Linked DNA regions of Microbulbifer sp. GL-2. The protein of the gene in region 1 interacts with the protein of each later gene in a pairwise test. Links are inferred from orthologs where the notes say so. Each region holds a gene or a part of one and is shown on either strand. Other genes may lie near its edges.

The links.
Region 2: the proteins of ftsZ (region 1) and rlmN interact in binary tests that used the Escherichia coli proteins (3 or more experiments, as listed by UniProt). The link is inferred for Microbulbifer sp. GL-2 from one-to-one orthologs.

Annotation. Positions count from the first base shown.
Region 1 is NZ_AP019807.1:2,721,389-2,728,362, reverse strand. What follows is about bases 4,089-6,974. They hold ftsZ (cell division protein FtsZ), read right to left. Parts: upstream 6,208-6,974; coding sequence 4,969-6,207; downstream 4,089-4,968. Other genes in these bases: ftsA (cell division protein FtsA), read right to left, coding at 6,296-6,974; lpxC (UDP-3-O-acyl-N-acetylglucosamine deacetylase), read right to left, coding at 4,089-4,575. Also shown: preprotein translocase subunit SecA, read right to left, coding at 1-2,373; GL2_RS11865 (M23 family metallopeptidase), read right to left, coding at 2,537-3,472; more of lpxC, read right to left, coding at 3,664-4,088. UniProt on the Escherichia coli protein: Essential cell division protein that forms a contractile ring structure (Z ring) at the future cell division site. The regulation of the ring assembly controls the timing and the location of cell division.
Region 2 is NZ_AP019807.1:399,622-402,850, forward strand. What follows is about bases 1-2,896. They hold rlmN (23S rRNA (adenine(2503)-C(2))-methyltransferase RlmN), read right to left. Parts: upstream 2,060-2,896; coding sequence 941-2,059; downstream 1-940. Other genes in these bases: GL2_RS01810 (cytochrome-c peroxidase), read right to left, coding at 1-669; ndk (nucleoside-diphosphate kinase), read right to left, coding at 2,123-2,551; iscX (Fe-S cluster assembly protein IscX), read right to left, coding at 2,749-2,896. Also shown: more of iscX, read right to left, coding at 2,897-2,943; fdx (ISC system 2Fe-2S type ferredoxin), read right to left, coding at 2,975-3,229.

The DNA of each region.
Region 1 (6,974 bases):
TGCTCTCAGGTGATCCATGCTGGAGAGATGCTCTTTCCACAACTGGTCCAATACCTGCAACATAATCTGGCGCTCAACCGTAGGCATCAGGTTTTCATCACCAGAGGATTCGCTGATACGTGCCACCTTGGTTGCATAGGCTTCCTGGGCCGCGGTAACTAGCTTCTCACGCAGGCTCTCTTCGTGTAGCGTGCGATCTTCATCCAGCCATTGCTGTACCGGCAACTCGATACCCAATTCGCCAGAAAGCTGCTTCTCCAGCGCTGGGATATCCCACTGCTCTTCCACGCTCTGCGGTGGCACAGAAGCAGAAATCACTTCGTTGACCACATCTTCGCGAATAGCGCTAATAGTATCGCTGATCTTGTCTGCTTCCAGCAGTTCATTGCGCTGGCTGTAAATTACCTGGCGCTGGTCGTTGGCCACATCATCGTATTCCAGCAGCTGCTTACGGATATCGAAATTGCGACCTTCAACGCGACGCTGCGCTTTCTCGATAGCATTGGAAACCATGCGGTGCTCGATGGCTTCACCGCGCTCCATACCCAACATCTGCATAAAATTTTTCACCCGATCAGAGGCAAAAATACGCATCAGGTTGTCTTCGAGGGACAGGTAGAAGCGGGTCATTCCAGGATCACCCTGGCGCCCTGCGCGACCACGTAGCTGGTTGTCGATACGGCGGGATTCATGGCGCTCGGTACCGATAATATGCAGACCACCAGCCCCAATTACCTGGTCGTGGCGTTTCTGCCAGTCCTCTTTTACTGCGGCGATTTCAGCCTCGGCCAACTCACGCCCTTTCTCCTGAGCCAGTTCAGCGGCTTCGGCCTCCCAATTACCACCCAGCACAATATCGGTACCGCGACCGGCCATATTAGTGGCGATAGTAACCGCGCCTGGGCGCCCCGCCTGGGCAATAATCTGCGCTTCCCGTTCGTGGTATTTGGCGTTTAGAACCTGATGCTGAATGCCCGCCTTTTGCAGCATGCGCGACATTTCTTCAGAGGTTTCAATTGAAGCAGTACCCACAAGGATCGGCGCCTGCTTCTCACGGCAGTGCTTCACATCCTCAATGATTGCTTCCATTTTCTCTTCTTGACTCAGGTAAACCAGGTCGTTGAGATCTTCCCGCTGAATATCCACGTTAGTGGGGATTACCACCACATCCAGGCCGTAAATCTGCTGAAATTCAAAGGCCTCGGTATCCGCGGTTCCTGTCATACCAGAGAGCTTTGGATAGAAGCGGAATAAGTTCTGGAAGGTCGTGGAAGCCAGAGTTTGGCTCTCGCTCTGGATCTGTACATTCTCTTTCGCTTCCAGAGCCTGATGCAGACCTTCAGACAAACGACGTCCCGGCATGGTACGACCGGTATGCTCATCAATCAGCACCACCTGGCCATTCTGTACGATATAGTCCACATCCTTGTTAAACAGTACATGCGCACGAAGAGCGGCGTGAACATGGTGCAGTAAACCCAGGTTACCGGGTGCATAAAGGGATTCATCTTCCTTCATCAGGCCACTGCGGGAAAGCAGCTCCTCAATCAGCAAATGCCCCTGCTCGGTCATTTCCACCTGGCGCGATTTCTCGTCCACGGTATAGTGGCCTTCACCACCCTCTTCTGCACGCTCCAGCTGAGGGATCAGCTTGTTCATGGCCATATAGAGGTGCGAGGAATCTTCAGCGGCACCGGAGATAATCAGTGGTGTGCGCGCTTCATCAATCAGGATGGAATCCACTTCATCCACGATGGCAAAATTCTGTGGGCGCTGGGTACGATCCTCCTTGCGCAACACCATATTGTCACGCAGGTAATCGAAGCCGAATTCATTATTGGTGCCGTAGGTAATATCGGCCTCATAGGCAGCTTTTTTATCGTCAGGGTGCTGCTGGGAAACAATGACGCCCACACTCAGGCCGAGGAATTCAAAAACGGGGCGCATCCAGTTGGCATCACGGGAAGCGAGGTAATCGTTCACCGTTACAATATGTACACCTTTGCTTTCCAGCGCATTCAGATAGGCTGGCAAAGTTGCCACCAGGGTCTTACCCTCACCGGTACGCATTTCAGCAATGCGACCTTCGTGCAGCGTCATACCACCGATCAACTGGACATCAAAATGGCGCATGCCCAGGGTGCGACGGCCCGCCTCGCGCACTGCAGCAAATGCTTCAGGCAGCAGCTGGTCCAGTGTCTCGCCATCCGCTATACGCTTTTTGAATTCATCTGTTTTAGCGCGAAGGGCTGCGTCATCCAGCTTTTGGAAATCCTCTTCCAAAGCGTTGACTTTTTCCACGACCCGTCGCATGCGCTTCAGCTCGCGGTCATTTTTTGAACCAAAGACCGATTTAATCAGTTTGCCAATCATTATCTAGAAACCACTTATCTTATGTGCGCTGTCGGCGCCAATACTGGGCAGATTGCTGCACCGACACTCCTTTATGCGTGGGGTGCAAGTAAACAGGAAGGCGCAACCGCTGGCAACTCTTATGCCAAGCTGCCGGCAATTACGCGTAAAGGAAGAATAGTTGTTATCTGCCGGTGCGGCGGATGTAGCTGGCCGGATCGACCGTGCGATTGTTCTTGAAGATTTCGAAGTGAACATGGGGCCCGGTTGAGCGGCCACTGGAACCCATCTGGGCGATAACCTGCCCCTTTTTTACAACATCACCAAGGCCAACCTTGAGGTTGTTATTATGCCCGTAGCGTGTTGAATAACCATTGCCATGGTTAATCTCCACCAGCTGACCATAGCCGTGACGCTCGTCAGCCCAGGTCACTACGCCAGCGGCAACAGAAACCACATCTGAACCCATTTTTCCGGCGAAATCGACTCCCTTGTGCCAGGTGCGACGCCCGGTAAATGGGTCGGTGCGATAGCCGTAGCGGGAGGACATCCAGCCCTTGGTAATCGGGCGCCCGGCGATAAACTGCTCATCCTCAAGCTTGAGATTTGCCATCAGGGACTCAAGCGTATTGAGCTGCATCTGACGATCATCAATCTGGTGTGACAAATCACCGATGACATCAATAAATTCGGGGGGGTGGTATGGGAGTTCTGAGGCACCGGCAATTCCGGGATCTTCTGGCCCACCGATAGCGGGGGCAGCGCTGAACTCGAACTCGCCCTCATCCAGATTCGCTGCCGCTGTGAGTCGCTCACCAAGGGCATCCAGACGGGTGAGGCGGGCCTGTAGCTCCGCCAGCTTTACTGTCAGGGCTGCCAGCTGCTCACGCGCTTCCTGGTCGGCTCCCTCAATCTCCTCCTGCTGCTTACGCAGGGCGCGCTCCCAGGCCTTGGCAGTACGCGCATCGAACAGGTCGCTTTTAGCTACCGGCAGGTTGGCGCCGAGAAAAAATGCACCGACAGGGAGACCGAGCAGGCACAGCCCCAGCAGCGCCTTACTCAAGCCGCCAAAATTTAAGCTGCGGGTTGCACCGCGCTCATTGACCAGGATTACTTTCATAGCAAGCGGGAGAAGTTCGACATATTGTAATTTTGATCGCCACTGATATGAGACGTTATCTCAGCGCTATACCTCATACCAATGATTTGGCAATTCCAATTAAATTAAGGATACCAGAATTGTCGCCGGCTTCTCTGTGAATCATGCACGTAAAAAAGCCGGCAATATGACGCCGGCTTTTTGCGGGAGCATCAAACTGCCAATATCGGTTTGATATAGGAGATAGGTGCCTCCTGCTCGCCCTCAAAGGTTACCATTTCCCAGGCATCCTTCTGAGTCATCAGGTGGCGCAGGGACTTGTTGTTCAGTGAGTGGCCGGATTTAAAGGCCTTGAACTCACCGATCACACTGGTTCCCAGAAGATAGAGGTCACCGATTGCATCGAGAATTTTGTGCTTCACAAATTCGTCTTCGTAACGTAACCCACCCTCGTTCAGAATACGATACTGGTCGATCACAATGGCATTGTCCACTGATCCACCCTGTACCAACCCCTTGGAGCGCAGGTATTCAATCTCGTGCATAAAACCGAAAGTGCGCGCCCGGCTTACTTCTTTAACAAAAGAGGTGCTGGAAAAATCCACAGAGGAGGTCAGGTTACGCCCCTGAAACACCGGGTGATCGAAGTCGATAGTAAAAGACACTTTGAAGCCGTCGAAGGGCAGGAAGCTGGCAACTTTATCGCCCTCTTCAACTGTAACCGGCTTTTTGATGCGCAGGAATTTCTTCGCTGCAGATTGCTCCTGGATACCTGCGGACTGAATCAGGAATACGAATGGGCCTGCACTACCGTCCATAATCGGCACTTCCTGGGCGGACAGCTCGACAATCGCATTGTCGATACCAAGTCCAGCCATGGCCGAGAGCAGGTGCTCAACGGTAGCAATACGTACATCGCCCTTGACCAAGGTGGTGGAAAGCAGGGTATCCCCAACATTCTCCGCACGGGCCTCAATCTCAACCACCGGGTCCAAGTCGGTTCTACGGAACACGATGCCGGTGTCTACGGGTGCTGGTTTAAGGGTCAGGACGACCTTTTTACCAGTGTGCAGACCTACGCCAGTGGCGCGAATAGCATTTTTAAGCGTGCGCTGTTTGATCATGAAACTATCTTTTCCCAGTCGGTGGTCTACGCATAAAGCGCAGCAAGCCGCCGATATTAGCATAATTGCGACGCCAATACCAATTATGAGCGGGTGGTCACTTCAACACACCGCCACCTACCTTTTAGGATAGCTCAAGCAAAGATTGGAGCGCCACGTCTCAGTCGCTAAGACAGCATTCTAAGATCTCAAGCTCCACGGGCACTGTAAAAAATTGTTAATTATCTTATTTTTATCGACCTGTCGGTCCCAGGGCTCTCGGAAGAACCACTATTTGAGAACCTTCTCACACTAAGGCCTGGAATAAGTCTGTACAGGTCGCACCACAGAGGCGACACCCGATTCTGGAATCGGGTGGACATGAGCGGTGTACTGCCTCTGTGGTACAGACGCTTAATCAGCCTGGCGACGAAGGAATGCTGGAATATCCAGGTATTCCATGTCAGCGTCAGCCGGATTGAGCGCAGGCGCAGGGCGCTTAGGGCGCTCAACATCCACCCGTGGGCGTGTATCTGCAGTTTCACGAGATACAAGCCCCGCAGCGCCATGGCTTTCACGCATATCACGCATATCACGCATATCGCGTGTTTCACGAGGCTCTCGGGCTTCAGCACGACGAGTGTTATCTACCACTTTTGCCGGGCGCGCCGCAGGAGTTCCTTCACCCAAGCCAGCAGCAACCACGGTCACGCGCATCTCGTCACCGAGCTTGTCATCTACCGCGGTACCGATCACCACAGTAGCTTCATCGGAAGCGATGTCCTGAACAATCTCACCGACTTCGGAGTATTCACCCAGGGTGAGTTCCTGACAGCCAGCCTCTTCACTGCCAGTAATAATATTTACCAGGATACCGCGAGCGCCAGCCAAATTGACATTATCCAGCAGCGGGCTACGTACGGCCTTTTCTGCGGCTTCGCGGGAGCGGTTCTCACCAACAGCCGAACCGGACCCCATCATCGCCATGCCCATTTCAGACATCACCGTGCGCACATCGGCAAAATCGACGTTCATGATACCCGGGCGGATCATCAAGTCGGCAATTCCCTGCACTGCACCCAGCAACACGTTGTCAGCCTCTTTATAGGCAGACTTCATAGTGATCTTACTGCCCAACACTTCAAGCAGGCGGTCATTAGGGATAGTGATCAACGAGTCAACTTTGTCACGCAGCTCGAGGATACCCTCTTCGGCTACCACAGTGCGTTTGCGCCCCTCAATTTTAAATGGACGGGTAACAACTGCGACCGTAAGAATTCCCAACTCTTTGGCAATCTCTGCAACAATCGGGGCACCACCGGTACCGGTACCACCGCCCATACCCGCAGTGATAAACACCATATCCGCTCCGGTCAATACCTCGGCAATACGATCACGATCTTCCAGTGCTGACTGACGGCCAACATCGGGGTTGGCTCCGGCACCTAAGCCCCGGGTAATTGTATTACCCAGCTGCATTATCGTTTGTGCCTGAATATCCTTCAGCGCCTGAGCGTCGGTGTTTGCGCAAATAAAATCCACGCCCTCAACGTCACTGGCAATCATATGCTTTACAGCATTGCCACCGCCGCCGCCGACTCCTATTACCTTGATGACAGGTTTATCCTGTACGCTATCAACTAGCTCGAACATCGCTGTTCCCCTTTCTTGCTCATGTCGAATTTTACAGCCACGCCTAAAAAAAATCCCTTATGGGACGGCTAATTCTGGTTGCACGCTATTACAAATTACCGCGAAACCAGTGCTTTACTTTATCCCACCACGGATTATCGTTACGCGTGGGCTGTATTCTGCCCTCAGCGGCCTCTTCCTGCTGCATCGCGTACATCAATAACCCAACCCCTGTGGAGTAAATCGGATTGCTCACAATATCAGTCAATCCGGCAATTCCCTGTGGTATTGCGAGTCTTACCGGCATATGGAAAATTTCTTCAGCCAGTTCAACTGCACCTTCCATTTTTGACGACCCCCCGGTTAAAACCACACCCGCTGCGCAAAGGTCTTCAAAACCACTGCGGCGCAACTCAGCCTGCACCAAAGTGAAAAGTTCGTCATAGCGCGGCTCGACTACTTCCGCCAGTGCCTGCCGGGATAAATCCCTCGGTGCCCGGTCTCCAACGCTCGGCACCTTAATGGTTTCACCTTCCCGTGCGAGTTTTGCCAGGGCGCAGGCATATTTTATTTTCAAATCTTCCGCATGGGGTGTCGGCGTACGCAGGGCCATAGCAATATCGTTGGTGACCTGATCACCCGCAATAGGAATCACCCCAGTGTGGCGAATCGAACCACCGGTAAATACTGCAATATCAGTGGTACCACCACCAATATCCACCATGCAAACGCCCAACTCTTTTTCATCCTCAGTAAGTACGGCATAGCTGGAAGCCAGCTGCTCGAGA
Region 2 (3,229 bases), 2.3 Mb from region 1 along the record:
AGCAGCAAATGCCCGCATATCTTCCAAGTGTACAGCCATCTTATTGAGTTCCAGCATCGCCTGAAGACAGCTATCCAGATCTTCATCCAACAAGTCGACTACACTACGGGCATTGTTACACTCAGAAAAGTTAGCAATACGATCATTGACGATGATGGTTTCAGCACCATTGTCGAGACCTGAGTTAGTATTATTCACCAGGGTTTTAGCAGCCACACTGGTCGTCTCAACTACATCATCCACTGGGCTCGTTGTGACCGAGTAAGTATATTCAGTGTTTACTGACAGCCCCTGATCCACAAAGAAATTATTGGAGGTCTCTGCAATTTTTGTATTATCACGATAGATAAAATAAATTTCCCCTGCCCCCTCCCACGAAAGCCCAATACTGGTCCCCGAGAACGCATTCCCTATCAATTCCTGAGGAGCATTACCCTCTCCGCTATCAGGATCTGTTTCTCCATCAGCATCAGAGTCATCTCCACTGCCAGTTTCTGTATCGCCATCCGATCCAGAGCCCCCAACACCCCCAACAGCATCCTCCACTGAATTATCGTCACTACCGGACGACCCAGAACCACAACCTAGCAATACTAAAAAGAGAGATAGGAAAAAGAGTCGTGACAAGACTCTGGGAATCGCACTTAAATCCAGTTTCTGAGCATTCATAAGTTATAGCAGCCACTTCCATTCATTTTTAAAACTTCTGGACTGTTAACGCAGAGTCACGTGATTTGGTTGACACCAATAAAAATAAATTGAATAGGCGCGATATCAGCAAGACACAAAAGCCATTGCTGTGTAGAAAGACATAGAAAAAATGAAAGTAATTTCTCCTACCGATACTGCAATTAAGAACCAGTAAGATCGGTAGAAGCTACAGGGGCCGGTGCGGACTTTTGCTATTCATCAGCAAGCCGGCCCTGAGTGGATATGGCTGTTAGCCAACAATACGGACAGGGCGTTCGGCGTTACGATAGCGCTCTGAGCGGCGCGTGCGATCATTTACACTGCCAGCCAGCTGGCCACAAGCTGCATCAATATCATCACCGCGAGTGGTTCTCACCGTTACTGTATAACCTTTGTCGAGCAAGATCTGCTGGAAGCGTCGTAAAGCGTTATTACTCACGCGCTGATAATCGGAAAGCTCAAAAGGATTGAAGGGAATCAGGTTAATTTTTACTGGCACATCGCGTAACAGCTCCGCCAGTTGCTCCGCGTGCTCAGGACGATCATTGACCTCGCGCATCAGCGTATATTCGATGGTCATCTTACGATGGGTATCCGGCATACGATCTATATAGCGCTTGGCAGAATCCAACAGCATGGCGATCGGGTATTTTTTATTGATCGGCACCAGTTCATTGCGCAACGCATCGTTGGGCGCATGCAGGGAAATCGCCAGACTTACATCAGTGACATCGGCAAGGCGATCCAGGGCCGGCACTACGCCAGAGGTAGATAGGGTTACACGGCGCTTGGAGATACCGTAGGCGTTATCTTCCATCATCAGGTTCATGGCATCGACAACATTATCGAAATTGAGCAATGGCTCACCCATGCCCATCATAACCACGTTGGTCACCTTGCGCGGTCCTTTCGGATCCAGTTGACCAAAAGACTTACATGCAATCCAAACCTGTCCAATTATTTCAGCTGCGGTTAAATCGCGGTTAAATCCTTGCTTTCCGGTCGCGCAGAAACTGCAATCCAGGGAACAACCCACCTGAGAGGAGACACACAAGGTGCCGCGATCACCGTCGGGGATATAAACCGTTTCGATGGCATTGCCACCGGATACTTTAATCAGCCACTTGCGTGTACCGTCGGCAGAGTCCCATTGCTCAAGCACTTCCGGCGCACAGATTTCAGCCACATCCGCCAGTTTCTGGCGAAGGGCCTTGCTGACATTAGTCATCTCAGCAAAATCATCTACCCCATTTTGATGAATCCACTTTAAAACCTGAACAGCGCGAAAGCGCTTCTCGCCCAATGATTCAAAAAAGGCGGCCAGCTTTTCTACAGAAAGGCCGAGCAGGTTGGTTTTTTCTGTGGTCATTCATTTCACCTCGGGGAAAAGCTGCACCGGTCTGGACGGACCGGTGCGATTGCAACGCGCCAATTAAGCGCGCGGGCAGATTTCGTCGTCAGCGAAGAAGTAGCTTACTTCACGGGCAGCGGACTCTGCAGAGTCGGAACCGTGTACTGCGTTGGCATCGATGCTGTCAGCGAAGTCAGCGCGAATAGTGCCGGCAGCGGCTTCTTTCGGGTTGGTAGCGCCCATCAGCTCGCGGTTGGCGAGGATTGCGTTTTCACCTTCCAGAGCCTGCACAACAACCGGACCGGAAGTCATAAAATCAACCAGGTCTTTGAAGAAAGGACGCTCTTTGTGCTCAGCGTAGAAGCCTTCGGCTTTTTCGCGGGACAGGTGCAGCATTTTCATGGCAACAATGCTCAGACCAGCCTTCTCAAAACGGCTCTCAATTTCGCCGATTACGTTTTTAGCTACTGCGTCTGGCTTGATGATGGAAAGGGTACGCTCCAGGGCCATGGTTATCTCCAAATTGAATTTTTGTAACTGAACTTACATACAGAAAGAGCAACCTGCTCAGTTGCTCTTCCGTGATATTCCTTTCATACCCGCCGGGGGTACTTAATTTTTGATCACCGCATTTCGCGGCCGGCGGATTATACGGGGTATTGATCGACTTTTGTACTCCAATACCAATACCCGGCAAACCCCGTCAACTAATCGCGCTCCTCGATCCACGCGGCTTGGATGGCCTCCAGAACTTTCTCACCACAGCGACTGGGATCGTCATCGAAATCCGGCAGCGCCATCACCCAGTTGCGCAGGTCGACAAAGTTAACCGTGAGTGGGTCTACATCTTCGTGAGTATCACAGAGCTCAATGGCGATATCGTGAATGTCAGTCCACTTCATGATTTGGCTTCCTTTTTAATACCCGTGCTGGTCAGTGTTTTTCTGAAACTTGGTTGATGGTGTACTTGGGAATCTCCACCACCAGGTCCTCATCATCAACAATCGCCTGGCAGGACAGACGCGACTCGGGCTCCAGCCCCCAGGCCTTGTCCAACAGGTCCTCTTCCAGCTCATCGGGCTCCTCCAGAGAGTAAAAACCTTCGCGCACGATCACGTGACATGTGGTACAAGCACAAGCTTTCTCGCAGGCGTGCTCGATTTCAATATCGTTGGCCAGCGCTGCATC